DNA from 2 places in the Kosakonia sp. Marseille-Q7440 genome. Region 1 is predicted to be linked to the other one. Evidence: predicted binding sites of a transcription regulator. Region 1 holds the regulator's gene; the other holds the start of a gene.
What was found. The regulator PurR, encoded in region 1, represses purine synthesis genes. The targets are predictions, from matches to a motif close to CANGCAAACGTTTGCNTG.
Positions count from the first base shown of each region.

Region 2: a site for PurR is predicted at 2,012-2,029, ahead of purH (bifunctional phosphoribosylaminoimidazolecarboxamide formyltransferase/IMP cyclohydrolase). Genes of this name have one in related genera too.

Region 1 covers NZ_CBCPLT010000001.1:1,831,164-1,842,650, reverse strand. The annotation lists gene ACWPW2_RS08505 (aldo/keto reductase) at 1-10, opposite strand, end outside; gene ACWPW2_RS08500 (DUF1289 domain-containing protein) at 59-310, opposite strand; gene ACWPW2_RS08495 (TetR/AcrR family transcriptional regulator) at 419-1,015, shown strand; gene nemA (alkene reductase) at 1,072-2,166, shown strand; gene gloA (lactoylglutathione lyase) at 2,262-2,669, shown strand; gene rnt (ribonuclease T) at 2,761-3,417, shown strand; gene ACWPW2_RS08475 (omptin family outer membrane protease) at 3,447-3,842, opposite strand; gene ACWPW2_RS08470 (omptin family outer membrane protease) at 3,874-4,392, opposite strand; gene ACWPW2_RS08465 (Grx4 family monothiol glutaredoxin) at 4,620-4,964, opposite strand; gene ACWPW2_RS08460 (C40 family peptidase) at 5,298-6,143, shown strand; gene ACWPW2_RS08455 (MFS transporter) at 6,188-7,357, opposite strand; gene cydH (cytochrome bd-I oxidase subunit CydH) at 7,524-7,613, opposite strand; gene purR (HTH-type transcriptional repressor PurR) at 7,911-8,936, shown strand; partial or broken gene punR (DNA-binding transcriptional activator PunR) at 8,933-9,866, opposite strand; gene punC (purine nucleoside transporter PunC) at 9,979-11,175, shown strand; gene cfa (cyclopropane fatty acyl phospholipid synthase) at 11,473-11,487, shown strand, end outside.
Region 2 covers NZ_CBCPLT010000001.1:25,345-36,831, reverse strand. The annotation lists rRNA gene ACWPW2_RS00185 (16S ribosomal RNA) at 36-1,577, opposite strand; gene purH (bifunctional phosphoribosylaminoimidazolecarboxamide formyltransferase/IMP cyclohydrolase) at 2,147-3,736, shown strand; gene purD (phosphoribosylamine--glycine ligase) at 3,752-5,047, shown strand; gene ACWPW2_RS00170 (DUF1481 domain-containing protein) at 5,256-5,948, opposite strand; gene hupA (nucleoid-associated protein HU-alpha) at 5,961-6,233, opposite strand; gene ACWPW2_RS00160 (YjaG family protein) at 6,420-7,010, opposite strand; gene nfi (deoxyribonuclease V) at 7,044-7,724, opposite strand; gene hemE (uroporphyrinogen decarboxylase) at 7,734-8,798, opposite strand; gene nudC (NAD(+) diphosphatase) at 8,838-9,611, opposite strand; gene ACWPW2_RS00140 (Rsd/AlgQ family anti-sigma factor) at 9,691-10,194, shown strand; TPP riboswitch at 10,248-10,384, shown strand; gene thiC (phosphomethylpyrimidine synthase ThiC) at 10,468-11,487, shown strand, end outside.

The DNA.
Region 1 (11,487 bases):
GCTGGACCATCATGGTTTCCTCGAAGGTAATTTGCCCCGAGTATACCCATTTTTGCCCTTAAAACAGCGAAGGTTGATCAGGTTCTTCCGGGGGTTGGTCACGCATTGCGCGCAATTTACGCTGCCAGCGCTGGCGGCAGAGGCGCAGCACCTCCTGCTTTTGCGCGTCGCTCATCGCTTGCCAGTTAAAGCGCTCATCGCGGCTGCGCATACAGCCACGGCAAAAGCCGCGCTCATCTGACTGGCAGATGCCGCGACACGGACTCTGGACCGGGAAAAACTCCAGTTGTTCAGGCAATGGACGCTCCATAGATGCAGGCTTTCTCTACATTCAAGACCGCGGTGAGATATTGCGCAACTGTTAAAAACGCATTGTTCGCCAATTGCCATCACAAAGTTCGCCCGCTAGAGTGTGTCGATGCGCAAGAATTCTGAACACGACACACGCGAACACTTACTGGCAACCGGCGAGCAGCTCTGTATGCACCGCGGCTTTACCGGCATGGGGTTAAGCGAATTACTGAAAACGGCGGAAGTGCCGAAAGGCTCCTTCTACCACTACTTTCGCTCGAAAGAGGCGTTTGGCGTGGCGCTGCTTGAGCGCCACTATGCGGGTTACCACCAGCGGCTGGCGAACCATTTTGCCAACGGCCCGGGCACGGCACGCGACAGATTGCTGGCCTATTATCAGGAGACGCTGAATCAGTTTTGCCAGCAGGGCCACATCAGCGGCTGCCTGACGGTGAAGCTCTCGGCGGAAGTGTGCGATCTCTCGGAAGATATGCGCACCGCCATGGACCGCGGCGCGGGAGGGATTATCGCCCTGCTCGCTAAAGCGCTGGAACAGGGACGCGAGGATAAAAGCCTCGCCTTTGCCGGCGAAGCGCGCTCCCAGGCACAGGTGTTATATGCTCTGTGGCTCGGCGCAAATCTGCAGGCAAAAATTTCGCGCAGTGCCGTGCCGCTGGAAAGCGCGCTGGCGCATGCGCAGCAGATCATTACCCGGCCTGAATAACATCAGGCTTTTTATTTCATCTTTTACTAGTCGACCGGTCTATTCAGGAGTTGTTTATGTCCAGTAAATTATTTACGCCGTTGAAAGTCGGTGCCATTACCGTACCGAACCGCGTGTTGATGGCGCCCCTGACGCGCCTGCGCAGTATTGAACCGGGCGATGTTCCGACGCCGCTGATGGCCGAGTACTACCGCCAGCGCGCCAGCGCCGGGCTTATCATCAGTGAAGCGACGCAAATCTCCGCCCAGGCCAAAGGCTATGCGGGTGCGCCGGGTCTGCACAGCGACGAGCAGATTGCCGCATGGAAAAAGATCACCGATGCAGTCCATGCCGATGATGGCCGCATTGCGGTTCAGCTGTGGCACACCGGCCGTATCTCTCACAGCAGCTTACAGCCGGGCGGTGCCGCACCGGTTGCGCCGTCTGCGATAAGCGCAGGTACCCGTACCTCGCTGCGTGATGAAAACGGCAACGCCACCCGTGAAGATACCTCCATGCCGCGCGCGCTGGAGACCGATGAGATCCCGGGCATCGTTAATGATTTCCGCCAGGCCGTCGCCAATGCGCGCGAAGCTGGTTTTGATCTGGTTGAGCTGCACTCTGCCCACGGTTACCTGCTGCACCAGTTCCTTTCACCTTCAGCTAACCAGCGTACCGACCAGTATGGCGGCAGCGTTGAAAACCGTGCGCGCCTGGTGCTGGAAGTGATTGACGCGGTGTGTGAAGAGTGGAGCGCCGATCGCATCGGTATTCGCGTCTCGCCAATCGGCTCTTTCCAGAACACCGACAACGGCCCGAACGAAGAAGCTGACGCGCTCTATCTGATTGAAGAGCTGGGTAAACGCGGTATCGCTTACCTGCACATGTCCGAGCCGGACTGGGCGGGCGGTGAGCCCTACAGCGAAACGTTCCGTGAAAAAGTGCGTGCGCGCTTCCACGGCCCGATTATCGGCGCTGGCGCATACAGCGTTGAGAAAGCGGAAGACCTGATCAACAAGGGGCTGATCGATGCCGTGGCGTTTGGCCGCGCCTATATCGCCAACCCGGATCTGGTAAAACGCCTGCAGCTGAAAGCGGAACTCAACCCGCAGCGCCCGGAAAGCTTCTATGGCGGCGGCGCGGAAGGTTACACCGACTACCCTTCTCTCTGAGAAGCGGATTGAGATTTGATAGCGGCCCGGATCGGCCGCTATACTAAAACCGTGTTTCGAACCGGAACGTTAACGCATTCATAAAAGAGGATATTATGCGCTTACTTCACACCATGCTGCGCGTCGGCGACCTGCAACGCTCAATCAATTTCTACACCAACGTGCTGGGCATGAAACTGCTGCGCACCAGCGAAAACCCGGAGTACAAATATTCGCTGGCTTTTGTCGGTTACGGTGATGAGAGCGAAGAAGCGGTGATTGAGCTGACCTACAACTGGGGTGTCGACAGCTATGAGCTGGGCACGGCGTATGGTCACATCGCGCTGAGCGTAGAAAACGCGGCGGAGTCCTGCGAAGCGATCCGCAAAAACGGCGGCAACGTCACCCGTGAAGCTGGCCCGGTTAAAGGCGGCACCACGGTTATCGCCTTCGTTGAAGATCCGGACGGTTACAAAATCGAACTGATTGAAGAGAAAGACGCCGGACGCGGTCTGGGTCACTGATCCCCCCGGGCGCGCAATGCGCCCGCTGTTTTACATCTTTCCGTAAAATTTGCCATAATGCGCTGCCCTTTTTTCCTATCAAGAGATCCTGATGTCCGATAATGCTCAACTGACTGCTCTGTGCGACCGTTTTCGCGGTTTTTACCCTGTGGTAATCGATGTTGAAACCGCCGGGTTTAACGCCAAAACCGACGCCCTGCTGGAAGTCGCCGCCGTTACGTTAAAAATGGATGAGCAAGGCTGGCTGATGCCTGACAGCACCCTGCACTTTCACGTTGAGCCATTCGAAGGAGCTAATTTACAACCAGAAGCGCTGGCGTTTAATGGGATCGACCCGACGAACCCGCTGCGCGGCGCGGTGAGCGAATATGACGCCCTGCACGCCATTTTTAAACTGGTGCGCAAAGGGATGAAAGAGCAGAACTGCAACCGTGCGATCATGGTGGCGCACAACGCGACCTTCGATCACAGCTTTATGATGGCCGCCGCCGAGCGCGCGGCGATGAAACGCAATCCGTTTCACCCCTTTGTGACCTTTGATACCGCGTCATTAAGCGGGCTGGCACTGGGTCAGACCGTGCTCTCTAAAGCCTGCGCGGCTGCCGGTATCGACTTTGACGCTACCCAGGCGCACTCGGCCTTATATGACACGGAGCAGACCGCACGGCTGTTTTGTGAAATCGTTAACCGCTGGAAGCGGCTTGGCGGCTGGCCGCTGCCGACGCCAGAAGTCGATTCAGAAGCCTGAAAAAAACCGGTCTGTTGACCGGTTTTTTATTAAAAGTGGTAGACCAGCCCGGCGGTGGTGAGCAGCGCGGAGTGTTCTATCCCGGCGCTATCCTTGAAAGAGGCGCGCGCATAGGTACCGTCCCTGGAGAAGATGGCGGTATTGGTCCCTTTTTTGTTTAACGTGCGATCCCACGTGCTTTCCAGATAGAGCTTTACCTGCTGCGTGACGTAATAGCCGACGTTAGCCGAAAGGGAAAAGCTATGCTGGTGCCGGGTAGTATCCCTGAAGGTGATGCTGCGTAAGTAGTGCTGGTCTGTCGCTTGCGCTCTTACCCAGCGGCTATATTTCAGACTGGTTCCTGCTTCAACATTGCCATAGCGATAACGACCGGTCAGGCCAACATAGGGTATGTTGAAACGCTGTGAATATCCGAGAACTTTCACATCATCGAAACGGCCAACCTTTGCGCCATTATTACGGCTGAACGTGCCGCCGTGCGCCGTGCGCCGTGAAGCTGGTTCGGCTTTGCCGATAACCGCCCATCACGCCAAGTCGCCAGTCAGGCTGGTGAACGAGCCAGCCCGTCAGATGGAGATCCCACTGGTTAGCGAAATTGAGCCACGTATGAGGGTGAGAGCTATGGTCGATCCATCGGGTTTGCGATGCCTGCTGCCAGTCGTAATCATCCATCTTGCTGCCACTGTGCGCGACAGTTGTCCATCCGGACGCACCGACAGTGAGCCATGACTGCACCGGCCACTCGATAGAGCCCTGCACCACGACAGCGTGACGATAGCGCCAGTCTAGCTGGCTGACTTTGCGTCCGCCCTCATCGGTATCGTAGACCCGCTCCTTCGCCGTTCCGCTCAGGGTGCCCAGTGAGAGAGTGGTCACCACATCTTCCCTGCTTGCCAGCGGCTGCTGCTGAGCCGTTACTGAAAAAGCAAAGAGAAGCGTCATCAACGTAATTATCTTGTCTATTTTTTTCATCATTCATCCTGAATTAAGGCAATCCTGTTCACAGCTTGTCATCAGAAAAAGCATGCCTGGGTTTATCAAAATTCTTAAAATAGGATAATTAACAATGGGTTACACTTAAATCCGCACAGTAATACCCAATAATTTTGGTTAAGTCAACACGCCGTGAGCAGGTGACAGGCAATAAAAAAGGGCTCATGTCGAAACATGAGCCCTTTCCAGGCAGAGCCAATAACTGCGGGTTATTCGGCGTCCGGTACGCCTTTATATTTAGCGGCAGCCTCTTTGATCAGCGGCTGCAATTCGCCACGCTGATACATTTCGATAATGATATCGCAGCCGCCAACCAGCTCACCCTCAACCCATAGCTGCGGGAAGGTTGGCCAGTTTGCGTATTTTGGCAGTTCGGCACGGATATCCGGGTTTTGCAGAATATCCACATAGGCAAAACGCTCGCCGCATGCAGAGAGCGCCTGTACCGCCTGGGCGGAGAAACCGCAGCTTGGCAGTTTCGGCGAGCCTTTCATGTACAGCAGAATCGGGTTCTCAGCGATCTGGCGCTGAATTTTCTCAAGAGTCTCACTCATTGTCTTTGCTTCCTTCAACTTCTTCTACGGCAGAGATCGAACATTGTAGCGGGTCAGGCTGGCTTCGGAAAATAACATTTTATTCAGCGCGCGGATTTAAGGTGTTACAGGCACGATAAGGTAAAGGTGACTTAAGCCAACCCGGCGCGGTTCAGGCGGCGGAAAATCCGTTTTTAGCGAAACGTTTTGCTCGTTTTTTTGCGCTTGTTAACGAAACGACGCTATAGATGCAAAAACAGTATTAACGTTTGGGCTTTTTATAGATTAGAATCGACGAGTTTTTTAAATCATACGCAAGCATTATAGATGCCTGCCCTAACAGGGGATTGCTCAGTGGCGCGGATACCAAAAGCTTCAATCACGCTCTGTGCTTTGTTGTTCACCACGTTGTCTTTCACGCCATTAGCGAGCGCTTCTGAACAAGCGCCAGCCTCGGCCGTGCAAAAAACACATCTGGCGAAAGCATCCGAACGTAAGAAAAAAAACAGTTCTACAAAAACAGCAAAGAAAAGCAGTGGCACTCCAGCAGAAAAAGCCAGCAGTAAAAAAACCGCAAAAACCAAAACGTCGACCAAATCGATAAAAAAGAAAAACAGCGCTACCCCGCAGAAAACCGCTAAAACTCCCTCGCGTCGTAAAGCATCCAGTTCACAGAAAACCGCAACCGTTAGCTGGACTGAGAAGTGTACGCCGCGCAAAGGCCACAAGCCGCACTGTATTAAAGTGAAAAGCAGCCAGGCGGGCACGCTGGCAGACGTGCATAAACTGCGCGTGCAAAAAGTGCAAAAAACCGCGATGTCGAAGCTGATGAACCAGCTTGGCAAACCCTACCACTGGGGCGGTACCTCGCCGAAAACCGGTTTTGATTGCAGCGGGCTAGTCTATTACGCCTATAAGGATCTGGTGAAATTCCGTATTCCGCGTACCGCCAATGAGATGTATCACCTGCGTGATGCCTCACCGGTTAACCTGCGTGAACTGGAGAGCGGCGATCTGGTCTTCTTCCGCACCCAGGGCCGCGGCACCGCCGATCACGTTGGCGTCTACGTTGGCAACGGCAAATTTATCCAGTCACCGCGCAGCGGCCAGGATATTCAGGTCACTTCATTAAGCGAAGATTACTGGCAGCGCCACTATGTTGGTGCGCGCCGCGTGGTCACGCCGAAAACCATTCGCTAATCCCCTCTCCCACCTGCCGCTCGCGCGGCAGGTGTTACTTCGCCTTACTCCGCTGCCGCGCAGACGCGCGACGCTGAATCACGCCCGGAGAAGAGCACCAGCAGCAGCCCCAGCCCGGCAATAATCGCCCCCATCACCGGAACGAAGCTGTAGCCGAGGCCGCCGGAGATCACCGCCCCGCCTGCCGCCGCGCCAAGGGCATTACCGAGGTTGAAGGCGCCAATATTGACCGATGACGACAGCCCCGGTGCTTCATGGGCAACACGCATCACGCGCATCTGCAACGGCGGCACTACCGCGAAGGTTGCCGCGCCCCACACCACCATGGCGATCGCCGCACCGATCTCACTGCGCGCCAGCAGCGGGATAGCCAGCATGATGGCAATCAGCAGCAGTAAAAAGCCTTTCAGCGTGCCGGTTACCGAGCGGTCCGCCAGTTTCCCACCCAAAAAGTTACCAATCGAGAAACCAACGCCAATCAGCACCAGCATGGCGGTGACAAACACCGGCGTGGCATCCGTCAGCGTGCGCAACACCGGTGAGATGTAGGTATAGAGGGTAAACATTGCCCCGGCACCGAGCACGGTGGTCAGCAGCGCCGTCAGCACCTGCGGGCGCATCAGTACCGCCAGTTCGTTGCGCACGTTGGGTCGCGCGCCCGCGCCGCCTTTCGGTAATGAGAAGAAGAGCGAGACCATGGAGATCACCCCAAGCCCGGCGGTTGCCATAAAGGACATGCGCCAGCCGATGGTCTCCCCAAGCCAGGTGGCGGCGGGCACACCGCCGATATTGGCGATAGTCAGCCCCATAAACATCGTCGCCACCGCGCTGGCCTGCTTCTCTTTCGCGACAACGCTTGCGGCAACGACCGAGCCAAGGCCGAAGAACGCGCCGTGATTAAGGCTGGTGATAATACGGGCGATCATCAGGGTGGCGTAATCCGGCGCAATGGCAGAGAGCACATTGCCGACGGTGAAAATAGCCATTAAGAAAATCAGCGCATTACGACGACCGCGATGGGAAAGCAGCAGCGTCATCAGCGGCGCACCCACCATAACGCCAATGGCGTAGGCGCTGATCAGCATCCCCGCCGCCGGAATAGAGACCCCAACGCCCTGCGCAATCACCGGCAGTAACCCCATCGGCGAAAACTCAGTGGTGCCAATGCCAAAGGCACCAATTGCCAGCGCAAGCAGGGGGAAATTTATTTTCATCTTTTGACTCCGAAATGGACATGCCGACCCTCTACCGGGTCGCGAAAGGCAAAAGTATGACAGGTGTCACAAAAAACAGAAGTGAGCGTACGGAGAAAAGTTTATTGCGCAACGGGTAACAATGGGGACGCAAGAACCGAGGGAGAGGGCTCTCCCTCGCATCAGATCAATGCAGTGCAGCGGTCAGCGCGCCGAAAACGATCAGGCTCAGAACGATGACGGTGGTGAAGAGTGAATACTTAAGATCGGTGCTCATCAATTTTTCTCCATTTAATTTCCCCACAAAAAGTGAGCCTGCGCATTTTTGCACAAATTATCTGAAAAATCTTGCGCGAATTGGCAGCAGAACCGTTTTAATACTTCCCCTTTTGCTCAAGATCAGACAAAATTCGACGCTAAATTTATTAGCGTACCGGCCATTGACTCCCCTCCTGACGTCCAGTGTCGTTTTCCCGGCGTACCGCACTCACTTTGATGGGTTCAGGGTGATTAAAGGCAAACGTTTACCTCAAGAATTATCAGGAGCTTACGATATGGTCTGGAGTAATATCTGATGGCAACGATTAAAGATGTCGCGAAACGAGCAAACGTTTCCACTACAACCGTATCACATGTAATTAACAAAACCCGTTTTGTCGCCGAAGAGACGCGCAACGCCGTCTGGGCGGCAATCAAAGAGCTGCACTATTCGCCAAGCGCCGTCGCGCGCAGCCTGAAAGTGAATCACACCAAATCGATTGGTCTGCTGGCAACCAGCAGTGAAGCGGCCTACTTTGCCGAGATCATCGAAGCGGTTGAGAAGAAGTGTTTCCAGAAGGGTTACACGCTGATCCTCGGCAACGCCTGGAACAGCCAGGAGAAGCAGCGCGCCTATCTGTCGATGATGGCGCAAAAGCGTGTCGATGGCCTGCTGGTGATGTGCTCTGAGTACCCGGAAACCGTGCTCACCATGCTTGAGGAGTATCGCCATATTCCGATGGTGGTGATGGACTGGGGCGAATCGAAGGCGGACTTCACCGATTCGGTGATCGATAACGCCTTCCAGGGCGGCTATATGGCCGGCCGTTACCTGATCGAGCGCGGCCATCGCGATATCGGCGTAATCCCGGGTCCGCTGGAGCGCAACACCGGCGCAGGCCGTCTTGCCGGTTTTATGAAGGCGATGAACGAGGCGATGATCAACGTGCCGGAGAACTGGATTGTGCAGGGCGACTTTGAGCCGGAGTCCGGCTACCGCGCCATGCAGCAGATCCTCGGCCAGTCCTCGCGCCCCACCGCGGTCTTCTGCGGCGGCGACATTATGGCAATGGGCGCACTCTGCGCCGCCGATGAGATGGGGTTGCGCGTGCCGCAGGATATCTCCGTCATTGGCTATGACAACGTGCGCAACTCGCGCTTCTTTACCCCGGCCTTGACGACGATTCATCAGCCGAAAGACTCGCTGGGCGAAACGGCATTCACCATGCTGCTCGATCGCATTGTGAATAAGCGTGAACAGTCGCAGTCGATTGAGGTGCATCCGCGCCTGGTGGAGCGCCGCTCGGTGGCCGATGGCCCCTTCCGCGATTACCGCCGTTAATCCCCTCCCGCGGGAGCCTTACTCCGGCTCCCGCAGCCACTCCTTATTCAACGTTTCGCTGTCCCCCAAGTAATCGAGCAGCCAGTTCAGTGCAGGTGACGCCTCGTTTTGTTGCCATGTCAGGCAGCAGGCGGCATCCGGAAACGGGTTTTCCAGTTCAAGCGCCACCCAGTCACCGCTATCGAGCCTCGGGCGGGCAAAATGGGCTGGCACCATCCCCACACAAAGCCCCGCCGACAGGCACGCTTCCGACGAGGCCCAGTCAGGCACCATCACCCTTTTCTGGTTATCCAGCAGCCAGGTAATACGCTTTGGCAAAGAGCGGGAGGTATCCTCCTGAATCAGCGACGGCCAGTTGCGCAACGTCTCATCGCTTAACGGACCGTCGAGCTGCGCCAGCGGATGCTGACGTGAGACGACACACTTCCAGCTCAAAGTGCCCATATCGCGAAAAGCATAGCGCCCCCCGACGGGGATCGCCTGCGTAGCGCCAATCGCCAGTTCAACACGGCCATCGGCGAGCGCATCCCAGACGCCGTTGAACACCTCCTGGTAGACAACCAGCTCGACATCGCTGAAGTGACGGTAGAAATCGACGATCATCTGCCGGGTGCGCGCGGGTTTCACAATGTTATCGACAGCAATCGGCAACTGGCCGCGCCAGCCATTGGCGATCTGCTGACACTGCTGGCGGGTGATCAGCATTTTTTTGATAACAGATCGCCCCTCCTTTAAAAACCAGACCCCGGCGGGGGTGAGTTCCACATCGCGGTGGCGGCGCATAAACAGCGGCACCGCCAGCCACTCCTCCAGCTGGCGCACGGTGTAGCTCACCGCCGAAGGCACGCGGTGCAACTCCTGCGCCGCGCCGCTAAAGCTGCCGTTACGCGCTACGGCATCCACCACTTCAAGGGAGTATTCTGACCACATATTCTGCCTGCAAAATTTTTGAAACCAATGTGCAAATATTAGCGTTTCACAACCAGGAAAGCACTCCTTACACTTCCCCACCCTGATTACCTGCAATTAAAGAGAAATGAGAATGCAACCTGGCAAAGGATTTTTAGTCTGGCTCGCGGGCTTAAGCGTGCTGGGCTTTTTAGCCACCGACATGTACCTGCCCGCTTTCAGCGCGATTCAGCAAGATTTAAACACCTCTCCCGCCGTGATCAGCGCCTCGCTGAGTCTGTTCCTCGCCGGGTTCGCGGTGGCACAACTGCTGTGGGGGCCGTTGTCGGATCGCTATGGTCGCAAACCGATTCTGCTGATTGGGCTGTCGATTTTCGCCCTGGGCTGTCTTGGCACCCTTTGGGTGCGCGACGCCACCTGGCTGCTGGTGCTGCGTTTCGTGCAGGCCGTCGGCGTCTGTGCCGCTACCGTTAGCTGGCAGGCGCTGGTAACGGATCACTATCCGGCGCACCGCGTTAACCGTATTTTCGCCACCATTATGCCGCTGGTCGGCTTCACCCCGGCGCTGGCCCCGCTGCTCGGTGCCTGGCTGCTGGCCCATATTGAATGGCAGGCAATTTTCGCCACCCTGCTGGCCATCACCGTGGTGTTGATGATCCCGGCTTTCCGCCTCAAATCGCCGGTAAAAAAAGTGGCGCACGACCAGCAGGCGCTCACCTTCCTCGATCTGCTGCGCGCCCGTGATTATCGTGGCAACGTGATGATCTACGCCGCCTGCTCCGCCAGCTTCTTTGCCTGGCTTACCGGCTCGCCGTTTATCCTGCACGAAATGGGCTATGGCCCGTCGGTGATTGGCCTGAGCTATGTGCCGCAGACGTTCGCCTTCCTGATTGGTGGTTACGGCTGTCGCGCAGCGCTGCAAAAATGGCAGGGATCGCGCATGTTACCGTGGTTACTGAGTGGCTACGCCCTGAGCGTGCTGGCGACCTGGGCAGTCGGCTTTATTCCCGGCGTCTCGCTGACCGCGCTGATGATCCCCTTCTGCCTGATGGCGGTGGCGAACGGGGCTATTTACCCTATCGTGGTTGCGCGGGCGCTGCGTCCCTTCCCGCAGGCGACGGGGCGCGCGGCGGCGTTGCAGAATACCCTGCAACTGGGGCTCTGCTTCCTGGCAAGCCTTGTCGTCTCGTGGCTGATCATTACCCCGCTGCTGACCACCACCAGCGTGATGCTCGCCATGGTGCTGCTCGCGGCACTCGGTTATGGCATTCAGCATCGCGCAGGCGAAGAGCAGGATGAGGTGCGTGAGCCCTCCTCCGCGCGCGGGTAGTTGCTGACGGGACTGTCGCTGATGGCGTAATTAGCACGCTATTAGCGACAAGTTGAATCACCTGATATTGAGGCCTATACTAATTTTCGGCTATCTCATAAATACGATAAATATTATGCAGTAACGGGCACCGGAGCGTGCTCGTTTCCCCAAGGAGGGCCTTTTCTGGCAAGGGTCTCTCCCTTCCTCTGTTCTACGTCTGATATCAGCCTCACGGTGCAAACCGTGAGATTTCTCACAAATTCTGCCAGCGTCTACGCTTGTAGAGTTCTGATCGCTATTCGTGATGGAGAAGGTATGAGTTCATCGTGT
Region 2 (11,487 bases), 1.8 Mb from region 1:
TCTGTGTGGACACTGCAGGGAAAGGTTCTTTAAGGTAAGGAGGTGATCCAACCGCAGGTTCCCCTACGGTTACCTTGTTACGACTTCACCCCAGTCATGAATCACAAAGTGGTAAGCGCCCTCCCGAAGGTTAAGCTACCTACTTCTTTTGCAACCCACTCCCATGGTGTGACGGGCGGTGTGTACAAGGCCCGGGAACGTATTCACCGTGACATTCTGATTCACGATTACTAGCGATTCCGACTTCATGGAGTCGAGTTGCAGACTCCAATCCGGACTACGACGCACTTTATGAGGTCCGCTAGCTCTCGCGAGATTGCTTCTCTTTGTATGCGCCATTGTAGCACGTGTGTAGCCCTGGTCGTAAGGGCCATGATGACTTGACGTCATCCCCACCTTCCTCCAGTTTATCACTGGCAGTCTCCTTTGAGTTCCCGGCCTAACCGCTGGCAACAAAGGATAAGGGTTGCGCTCGTTGCGGGACTTAACCCAACATTTCACAACACGAGCTGACGACAGCCATGCAGCACCTGTCTCACAGTTCCCGAAGGCACCAATCCATCTCTGGAAAGTTCTGTGGATGTCAAGACCAGGTAAGGTTCTTCGCGTTGCATCGAATTAAACCACATGCTCCACCGCTTGTGCGGGCCCCCGTCAATTCATTTGAGTTTTAACCTTGCGGCCGTACTCCCCAGGCGGTCGACTTAACGCGTTAGCTCCGGAAGCCACGCCTCAAGGGCACAACCTCCAAGTCGACATCGTTTACGGCGTGGACTACCAGGGTATCTAATCCTGTTTGCTCCCCACGCTTTCGCACCTGAGCGTCAGTCTTCGTCCAGGGGGCCGCCTTCGCCACCGGTATTCCTCCAGATCTCTACGCATTTCACCGCTACACCTGGAATTCTACCCCCCTCTACGAGACTCAAGCCTGCCAGTTTCGGATGCAGTTCCCAGGTTGAGCCCGGGGATTTCACATCCGACTTGACAGACCGCCTGCGTGCGCTTTACGCCCAGTAATTCCGATTAACGCTTGCACCCTCCGTATTACCGCGGCTGCTGGCACGGAGTTAGCCGGTGCTTCTTCTGCGGGTAACGTCAATCGACGCGGTTATTAACCGCATCGCCTTCCTCCCCGCTGAAAGTACTTTACAACCCGAAGGCCTTCTTCATACACGCGGCATGGCTGCATCAGGCTTGCGCCCATTGTGCAATATTCCCCACTGCTGCCTCCCGTAGGAGTCTGGACCGTGTCTCAGTTCCAGTGTGGCTGGTCATCCTCTCAGACCAGCTAGGGATCGTCGCCTAGGTGAGCCGTTACCCCACCTACTAGCTAATCCCATCTGGGCACATCTGATGGCAAGAGGCCCGAAGGTCCCCCTCTTTGGTCTTGCGACGTTATGCGGTATTAGCTACCGTTTCCAGTAGTTATCCCCCTCCATCAGGCAGTTTCCCAGACATTACTCACCCGTCCGCCACTCGTCAGCAAAGCAGCAAGCTGCTTCCTGTTACCGTTCGACTTGCATGTGTTAGGCCTGCCGCCAGCGTTCAATCTGAGCCATGATCAAACTCTTCAATTTAAAGTTTGATGCTCATCGAATTAAACCGTAATGAATTACGTGTTCACCCGTGAGACTTGGTATTCATTTATCGTCCGAGGACGTTAAGAATCCATGTCACCTGAGTGCCCACACAGATTGTCTGATAAATTGTTAAAGAGCAGTTGCGACGCGCTTCAGCGCTCTGTCGCGAGGTGGCGTATATTACGCTTTCCTCTTTCAGAGTCAACCCTGAATTTCAGGATTTTTTCTCTTCCGACTTAACGTCGCTGCAAGCTGTTGTTTGCTTAGCGCCGTGTCGATGGAGGCGCATTATAGGGAGTTCTCCGCACCCCGCAATAGAAAAATGACATAAAAATGACTGACTGCTGCATTCCACAGCAAAAGCCGCCCTTATACGCATTTACACACAGAGTTATCCACAAAGCGCCAAAAGTGGAAAAATTCCCGAGCGTTGCGCAAACGTTTTCGTTACAATGCCCGCGCAAAATTAATCCGCCCTGCCTGGGGTGTTAGCTGAATCTTCCCATAATAAAGAAGCGAAAATTCAGCTAACGCTCTCTGTTAAAGTCAAATCCAGGGGATTTACCATGCAACAACGTCGTCCAGTCCGCCGCGCCCTGCTCAGTGTTTCTGATAAGGCCGGTATCGTCGAATTCGCCCAGGCGCTCTCCCAGCGTGGCGTCGAACTGCTCTCTACCGGCGGAACCGCTCGCCTGCTGGCAGATAAAGGCCTGCCGGTGACCGAAGTCTCCGACTACACCGGTTTCCCGGAAATGATGGATGGACGCGTAAAAACCCTGCACCCGAAAGTGCACGGCGGCATTCTCGGTCGTCGCGGCCAGGATGATGACATCATGGCGCAGCACGCCATCGCACCAATCGATATGGTAGTGGTTAACCTCTACCCCTTCGCCCAGACTGTTGCCCGTGAAGGGTGCTCGCTGGAAGACGCCGTTGAGAATATCGATATCGGCGGCCCGACCATGGTGCGCTCCGCCGCGAAGAACCATAAAGATGTCGCCATTGTGGTTAAGAGCAGCGACTACACCACCATCATTAATGAAATGGATGCCAACGACGGCTCGCTGACGCTGGAGACCCGTTTCGACCTCGCGATCAAAGCCTTTGAGCACACCGCCGCTTACGACAGCATGATCGCCAACTACTTCGGCAGCCTGGTGCCCGCCTATCATGGCGAGAGCAAAGAGCCAGCCGGCCGCTTCCCGCGCACGCTGAACCTCAACTTTATTAAGAAGCAGGATATGCGCTACGGTGAAAACAGCCACCAGCACGCTGCCTTCTATATAGAAGAAGAGATCAAAGAGGCTTCCGTTGCCACCGCGCAGCAGCTGCAGGGCAAAGCGCTCTCCTATAACAACATCGCCGACACCGACGCGGCGCTGGAGTGCGTGAAAGAGTTTGATGAGCCCGCCTGCGTGATTGTGAAACACGCCAACCCGTGCGGTGTCGCCGTCGGCGGCTCAATTCTTGATGCGTACGATCGCGCTTATAAAACCGACCCGACCTCAGCATTCGGCGGCATTATCGCTTTCAACCGCGAACTGGATGCTGAAACGGCGCAGGCCATTATCTCTCGCCAGTTTGTGGAAGTGATTATCGCCCCGTCTGCCACAAAGGAAGCGCTGAGCATTACCGCCGCCAAACAGAACGTCCGCGTACTGGTCTGCGGCCAGTGGGCAGCGCGCGTACCGGGCCTCGATTTCAAACGCGTCAATGGCGGCCTGCTGGTTCAGGATCGCGATCTGGGCATGGTGACTGCCAATGAGCTGCGCGTAGTCAGCAAGCGCCAGCCGACCGAGCAAGAGCTGCGCGATGCGCTCTTCTGCTGGAAGGTAGCGAAGTTCGTTAAATCCAACGCCATTGTCTATGCCAAAGAGAACATGACCATCGGTATTGGCGCAGGCCAGATGAGCCGCGTTTATTCTGCGAAGATCGCTGGTATCAAAGCCGCTGACGAAGGGCTGGAAGTGAAAGGTTCCGCAATGGCCTCTGACGCCTTCTTCCCGTTCCGTGATGGTATTGATGCCGCTGCCGCTGTCGGCGTGAGCTGCGTTATCCAGCCGGGCGGTTCTATCCGCGATGACGAAGTGATTGCCGCCGCCGACGAGCACGGCATCGCGATGATCTTCACCGACATGCGTCACTTCCGCCATTAATCCACGGAGCAGAGAATGAAAGTATTAGTGATTGGTAACGGCGGGCGCGAACACGCGCTGGCCTGGAAAGCGGCCCAGTCTGCGCGGGTTGAAACTGTCTTTGTCGCACCGGGTAACGCCGGCACGGCGCTGGAGCCGACGCTGCAAAACGTGGCGATTAGCGCGACGGATATTCCGGCGCTGGTTAATTTCGCCCAGAGCGAGAAGATCGATCTGACCATCGTTGGCCCGGAAGCGCCGCTGGTGATTGGCGTGGTTGATGCCTTTCGCGCGCAGGGGCTGAAAATTTTTGGCCCGACCCAAGGCGCAGCGCAGCTCGAAGGCTCCAAAGCCTTCACCAAAGATTTCCTCGCACGCCACAACATTCCGACGGCGGAGTACCAGAACTTTACCGAGGTAGAGCCAGCGCTGGCTTACCTGCGCGAGAAAGGCGCGCCGATTGTCATCAAAGCGGACGGTCTGGCAGCCGGTAAAGGGGTGATTGTCGCCATGACGCTGGAAGAGGCGGAAGCGGCAGTCCACGATATGCTGGCCGGTAACGCCTTTGGCGATGCGGGTCATCGCATTGTGATTGAGGAGTTTCTCGACGGCGAAGAGGCGAGCTTTATTGTGATGGTCGACGGCGAGCATGTGCTGCCAATGGCGACCAGCCAGGATCACAAACGCGTCGGCGACGGCGATACCGGCCCGAATACCGGCGGTATGGGAGCATACTCCCCGGCGCCGGTGGTGACCGATGAAGTCCACCAGCGGGCAATGGATCAGGTCATCTGGCCAACCGTGCGCGGCATGGCGGCAGAAGGAAATACCTACACGGGTTTCCTCTATGCCGGGCTGATGATCGATAAGCAGGGCAACCCGAAGGTGATCGAGTTCAACTGCCGCTTTGGCGACCCGGAGACGCAGCCGATTATGTTGCGTTTGCAGTCGGACCTGGTGGAACTCTGCCTGGCAGCCTGTGACGGCAAGCTGGATGAGAAAGTCTCGAAATGGGATGCGCGCGCATCGCTTGGTGTGGTGATGGCTGCCGGAGGCTATCCGGGTAACTATCGCACTGGAGATCAGATCCACGGCCTGCCGTTAGAAGAGGTTGCGGACGGGAAAGTGTTCCACGCCGGTACCACGCTTGCTGACGATGATCGGGTGCTGACCAACGGTGGACGTGTGCTGTGCGTGACTGCGCTGGGTGACACCGTTGCCGAAGCGCAGCAGCGCGCTTATGCGTTGATGACCGATATCCACTGGGATGGCAGCTTTAGCCGCAGCGATATTGGTTACCGCGCGATTGCCCGCGAACAGGGCAGCAAGTAATACGCGATCCACGGCCGGGTGGGATTTTGCTTACCCGGCGTTCAGAAGTCGAATTGCCGGATGGCGCTGCGCTTATCCGGCCTACAAAACCGTGTCGTGGTCATTGCGCTTATCCGGACTGCGGAACGCACCTCACTGTCGTGCAAGCGCTTTTCGTAGGCCCGATAAGGCATCGCCGCCATCGGGCAACGCACCGATGACGCCAACGCTAAAAGTTCTTCTCCGTCGGCTGCCAGTGACAGAAATCCTCATTCGCCACCAGCAACAGCTGCGCCCCTTCCGGCGCTTCCAGCCACGCCACGCTCACCGCCAGCGACGAACGGCTCTGGCGCTGCGCAATATGGTTTAACGCCCACGTATCAAGCTCTGGCTTCACGGTCTGCCCTTCGCAGGTCTGCACCGTGTTATTTGCCTGCCAGCGCCCCTGACGCAGTACAACCCGTCCCTGACGCAGCGCATCGCTGGTCTGGCGGATCTGTTCAGCGCGGTAGCGATAAAGCGCAACCTGGTCGCTGGAGAGCTGCTGCTTCTGGCCGTTCACTTCGCGCTGCATAAAGCTCAACTCGCCACGATCGTCAAAACGCACGCGAATATGCTCAGGCGGATTAGCGTAGATATTGAGTTCGATAAGGGTTAGCGCATCGCCTTGCCAGCGATACTCAGCTAAAGAGGTGTTCCCACGATGCCACGGGCTAAATGCGGAGAGCAGGTGGGTCTCACCGCCTGAATCTTTACGCCAGATGCGTATTGCGCCCTGATCGCCGGCGAAACCGCTGGCGGTAAAGGGCGGCAATGACGAATCGTGGCTACAGGCGGCAAGCAGCAGTGCGCCGACCAGCAAAAGCGGGCGACGCCAGTATGACAAAAGGGGCGTTACCGCCCCTTCGACAAAACTGTTCACTGCCATGCTGTCTTACTTAACAGCGTCTTTCAGTGCTTTACCAGAAACAAATGCCGGCACGTTAGCTGCGGCGATTTTGATTTCTTTACCGGTCTGCGGGTTGCGGCCAGTACGCTCAGCGCGGTGGTTCACCTTGAAAGTGCCGAAACCAACCAGTTGTACCGCATCGCCTTCTTTCAGAGACTCAGTAATGGCAGCCAGGGTGGATTCCAGTGCAGCTTTCGCTTGCGCTTTAGACAGATCAGCCTTGTCTGCAATTACATCAATCAGTTGAGTCTTGTTCATAAGTTATCCTTTCAATGTGTTTATCGCTTGCTAAGCATCGAGTGCGACGGAAATGCCTCAAAAGCACTCTCCTGCATACACGCACCGATAGCCACTTTTTTTCGCCCCCCAAATGTAGACCAGACGGGGGTCAGAAGGGAAGCCTTCAGGCGCGACAAAACAGGCCTTAAATCACGTTTTATTGTCTCATTGCTGCAAATTTATACCGATATTACTCTCGCCAGCCTCGCGCAGGTCTGCGCGCAAGCCTTTGATCAGGTCAATATCGCGCTCTTCGCAGGCGGCCAAAAGGCGGAAAATCTCCCACTGGATATCCCATTCCTGCTCTACAGCGGGGTTAAGACCCAGCTCTTCATCGGTCATTTCGCGGCCCTGCTGCGTCATTTCCAGCATCGCGACAGTGGTGATCGAGGTCTTGCTGACCTCAATGGCGTGTTCCAGCGTTTCACCGCTCAGACGCGAATGAATCAACTCGCTCAGCGCCACACAGGCGTCAATCGCCGGGTAGACACCGTAGAGATCGTAATCCTCTGCGGCGGGGATCCCCTCTTCCAGCTTCTCAAGCTGGCTGTCGAAATTGACCTTCGCATCTTTGACGGTCTCTGTTTCCCACACCAGGTCAAGGATACGGCGATAGAGCTGCGCATCGCCAAAGCCGGTCTGGCGGCAGAACAGCGCATAGTTGGGGTACATGCGCTCGCACAGACAGGCCATGAAAACAACGTGCTGCCAGCTTTCCTGCTTTTCCAGTCGCAGATGAATCGGGTTTTGTAACATGATCGCTTCTCAAAAACGGTAATGCGCCGCAGTTTACCCGATATCGCGCTGAATTGCCTGCCATCGCGCAAAGGCGGGGCGACCCGATGCCACGGCATCTGCCCAGCGCGTTGGCTCCGGCAAGCGGTAGCCCTTCATGCAGCGCTGCACCCACGCCAGCGCAGTATCCTGGCTGACACGGTGGCCGGTAGCGACAAAGAGCGGATTACAGCGCGCTTTGCTGCGCCATACCCACGCCAGCTGTTCACCTTTATCCACCAGCGGCGACAGCGCACCGGGCTCATCGGCCAGCGGTTCGAACTTCCCACACAGCCGTTTTTTCGCCACGCCGATGGTCGGCACATCCACCAGCAGGCCAAAATGGCTGGCAACGCCAAGACGGCGCGGATGGGAGATCCCATGCCCGTCGACAAAGAGTAAATCGGGTTTTTGCGACAGCATCTCCCACGCCGCCAGCAGCGCGGGATACTCACGAAATGAGAGGAAGCCAGGAATATAGGGCATGGTGGTGGCGATACGCGCCACCTGATACTCAACCAGTTCCAGCGAAGGCCAGGTGAGCAGTACCATTGCCGCCCGCGTCACTTCGCCACCCTGCTCGAAACCGACATCCGCCCCGCCGATCAACGTCGGCGGATCTTTATCAAGACGATCCTCGCGGATCACGGAAGAGGCCAGTTCAAGTTGTTGTGCGCGTAGCGACGCGAGATCCATATTTGCTCCTTATTGATGCCAGGGGGCCGACAGACGGTGAACCGCCTCGACAAATACTCCTGCATGTTCCGGCGGGACATCCTGGTGGATGCCGTGACCGAGGTTAAATACATGGCCTTCGCCTTTGCCAAAGCCAGAGAGAATTGTAGACACTTCTTCCTCAATGCGTGCAGGCGGCGCATAAAGCATAGAGGGATCCATGTTGCCCTGCAGCGCCACTTTGTCGCCAACGCGACGGCGCGCATCGCCAATATCGGTGGTCCAGTCGAGGCCGAGCGCATCGCAGCCGGTCGCCGCCATCGCTTCCAGCCACTGGCCGCCGCCTTTGGTAAACAGGGTCACCGGCACGCGACGCCCTTCGTTTTCACGCAGCAGGCCATCGACGATTTTATGCATGTAGTAGAGCGAGAACTGCTGGTAGTCGCGCCCGGTCAGCACGCCGCCCCAGGTGTCGAAAATCATCACCGACTGCGCGCCAGCGCGGATCTGCGCGTTGAGATAAGACGTCACGCTCTGCGCCAGCTTATCCAGCAGCGCATGCAGCACCAGCGGCTCGGCGTACATCATCTTTTTGATTTTAGTGAACGCTTTGCTGCTGCCGCCTTCAATCATGTAGGTCGCCAGCGTCCACGGGCTGCCGGAGAAACCAATCAGCGGCACTTCGCCTTTCAGTTCACGGCGAATGGTGCGCACGGCGTTCATCACGTAACCCAGCTCATCTTCCGGGTCCGGCACCGGCAGCTTGTCCACGTCCGCTTTACAGGTGATGGGATGGCTAAAACGCGGCCCTTCACCGGCTTCGAAATAGAGCCCCAGCCCCATCGCGTCCGGCACCGTCAGGATATCGGAGAAGAGGATCGCCGCATCCAGCTTGTAGCGGCGCAGGGGTTGCATCGTTACTTCACAGGCCAGCTCCGCATTGCGGCACAGCGACATAAAATCGCCGGCCTGCGCACGGGTTGCCTTATATTCCGGCAAATAGCGGCCTGCCTGGCGCATCATCCATACCGGCGTCATATCTACTGGCTGGCGCTGAAGCGCGCGCAGGTAACGATCGTTTTTCAGTTCGGTCATTGTCAGTTCCTCAAGCGTCAGGCCGCCAGTATATACACCTTATTCGCTCTCTGCCCGACACATCGCCACGGTATCCTCGATCAGGCGGCGCGCGACGGTACCCGGCGGCGGAAGCAGCGGCAGGTCGTCATAGCGATACCAGCCGGCATCAATCAGCTCTTTGGTATCAATAACGATCTCACCGCTCTCATACTCGGCCATAAAGGCAGTCATTAATGATTGCGGGAAGGGCCACGGCTGAGAGGTAACATAACGCAGGTTCTTGATTTTAATCCCGCTCTCCTCCATCACCTCGCGCGCTACCGCCTGCTCCAGCGTCTCGCCGACTTCAACAAATCCGGCCAGCACGGTATACACGCCATTACGATGACGCGTATGCTGGGCAAGTAGCAGGCTGTCATCGCGGCGAATAGCGACAATGATGCAGGGAGCAATTTGTGGATAGTAACGTTCCCGGCAGTGGTCGCAGAGCATCGCCCACTCGGTTTTGCTGGGGTGCATGGTGTGGCCACAGTAACCGCAAAACTTATGCGAGCGGTAAAACTCGGCCAGCTGCACGCCGCGCCCGGCTAACTGGAACAGCGCGGTATCCTGATCGATCAGTAAACGTACCGATCCCATCTCGCTGGAGCGCTGCTGGCGCACAAGCCAGACGCTCTCTCCCTGCCATTCGCCGATAATTTGCGCGGGTTGACCCGCAAGATCGAAATTTCCTGCCTCTCCATGTGGTAATTCTCCAGCGGGCAACCATAATTTTTGTTCATGGCTGACTATCCACCAGCCACGGTGATGAGCTTCAAGAGTTTGTACCATTGCGCGACCTTAGCTTCACTGGCATGTTATTAACATTATTATTACATCATTTTTAATCTTACATTTTGCGGAGTCATTTATGCTGAACCAGTTAGAAAGCCTGACAGAACGACTGGGGGGAAGTAACAAGCTTATCGATTTCTGGCTCAACGAACGTAAGCAGTTGCTTATCTCCTATTACAATCTGGTGGGAATCAAGCCGGGCAAAGGGTCGTACATGCAGCTTAACGAAAAAGCGCTGGATGATTTTTGCCATAACCTGGTTGAATACCTTTCCGCCGGTCATTTCACTATTTATGAACGCATCATCAATGAAATGGAAGGCGCCAGCCCACTTTTAGCGGCGACTCAGCTCTATCCGCAGCTTGAAGCCAATACCGTTGAAATCATGAAACATTATGATTCCAGCCTCGAACAGTCCATCGATGATGATAACTGCATGGAGTTCCAGCAGGCTCTCTCAGACATCGGTGAAGCGCTGGCGGCGCGTTTTACGCTGGAAGATCAGCTGATCACGCTGGCGTTCGATAACCACCTCAGCGAAAGCGCCAATGATGAAACCGGGATGGCGCGCCCGGCTTGAGTTCTTAAGCATTAACGCGTAGTTTAAAAACAGTCCCCCGCTTCGGGCGGGGGTTTTTCTTGTCGGAGTGCCACTCTTTTACACCCACGCTTTCTGAAAGCTGAGGTGTAAAAAGGCTGAGACCGTTAATTCGGGATCCGCGGAACCTGATCAGGCTAATACCTGCGAAGGGAACAAGAGTAATCCATCCACCACACCACCCTTACGGGCGGTTTGCTGCCATTACTCCATCCGTCGTCTGACAAGCCATCTCCTTTGACACTGGAATGAGCTATGTCTACTACTCAATATTCACGCCGTGAACAACGCGCCCAGGCGCAACACTTTATCGATACGCTGGAAGGCACCGCTTTCCCCAACTCCCGCCGCATCTACCTCACCGGCTCACAGCCCGATATTCGCGTGCCAATGCGCGAAATCCAGCTTAGCCCGACGCTTGTCGGCGGCTCAAAAACCGACCCGCAGTACGAAGAGAACGAAGCGGTGCCGGTGTATGACACCTCCGGCCCCTACGGCGATCCGGCGATTGCCATTGATGTGCAACAGGGTCTGGCTAAGCTGCGCGCAGCGTGGATTGCCGCCCGCGATGACAGCGAAGAGCTGGACCATCGCAGCTCGGCCTATACCAACCAGCGCCTGGCGGATGACGGCCTTGATGCGCTGCGTTTTAGCGGCCTGCTGACGCCGCGCCGCGCCAAAGCAGGTAAATGCGTGACGCAGCTGCACTATGCCCGTTTGGGCATCATTACCCCCGAAATGGAGTTTATCGCCCTGCGCGAAAACATGGGGCGTGAGCGCATTCGCAGTGAAGTATTGCGTCGCCAGCATCCGGGCGAAGGGTTTGGCGCGCGGCTGCCGGAGAACATTACGCCAGAGTTTGTCCGCGCTGAAGTGGCGGCCGGCCGGGCCATTATTCCCGCCAACATCAACCATCCAGAATCAGAGCCGATGATCATTGGCCGCAACTTCCTGGTGAAAGTGAACGCTAATATCGGCAACTCCGCTGTCACCTCATCAATTGAAGAAGAAGTGGAGAAGCTGGTGTGGTCAACCCGCTGGGGCGCGGATACGGTGATGGATCTCTCGACCGGTCGCTATATTCATGAAACCCGCGAGTGGATCCTGCGCAACAGCCCGGTGCCGATCGGCACTGTACCGATCTACCAGGCGCTGGAGAAGGTCAACGGGATCGCTGAAGATCTCAGCTGGTCGGTATTCCGCGACACCCTGCTGGAGCAGGCGGAACAGGGAGTCGACTACTTCACCATCCACGCCGGTGTGCTGCTGCGCTAT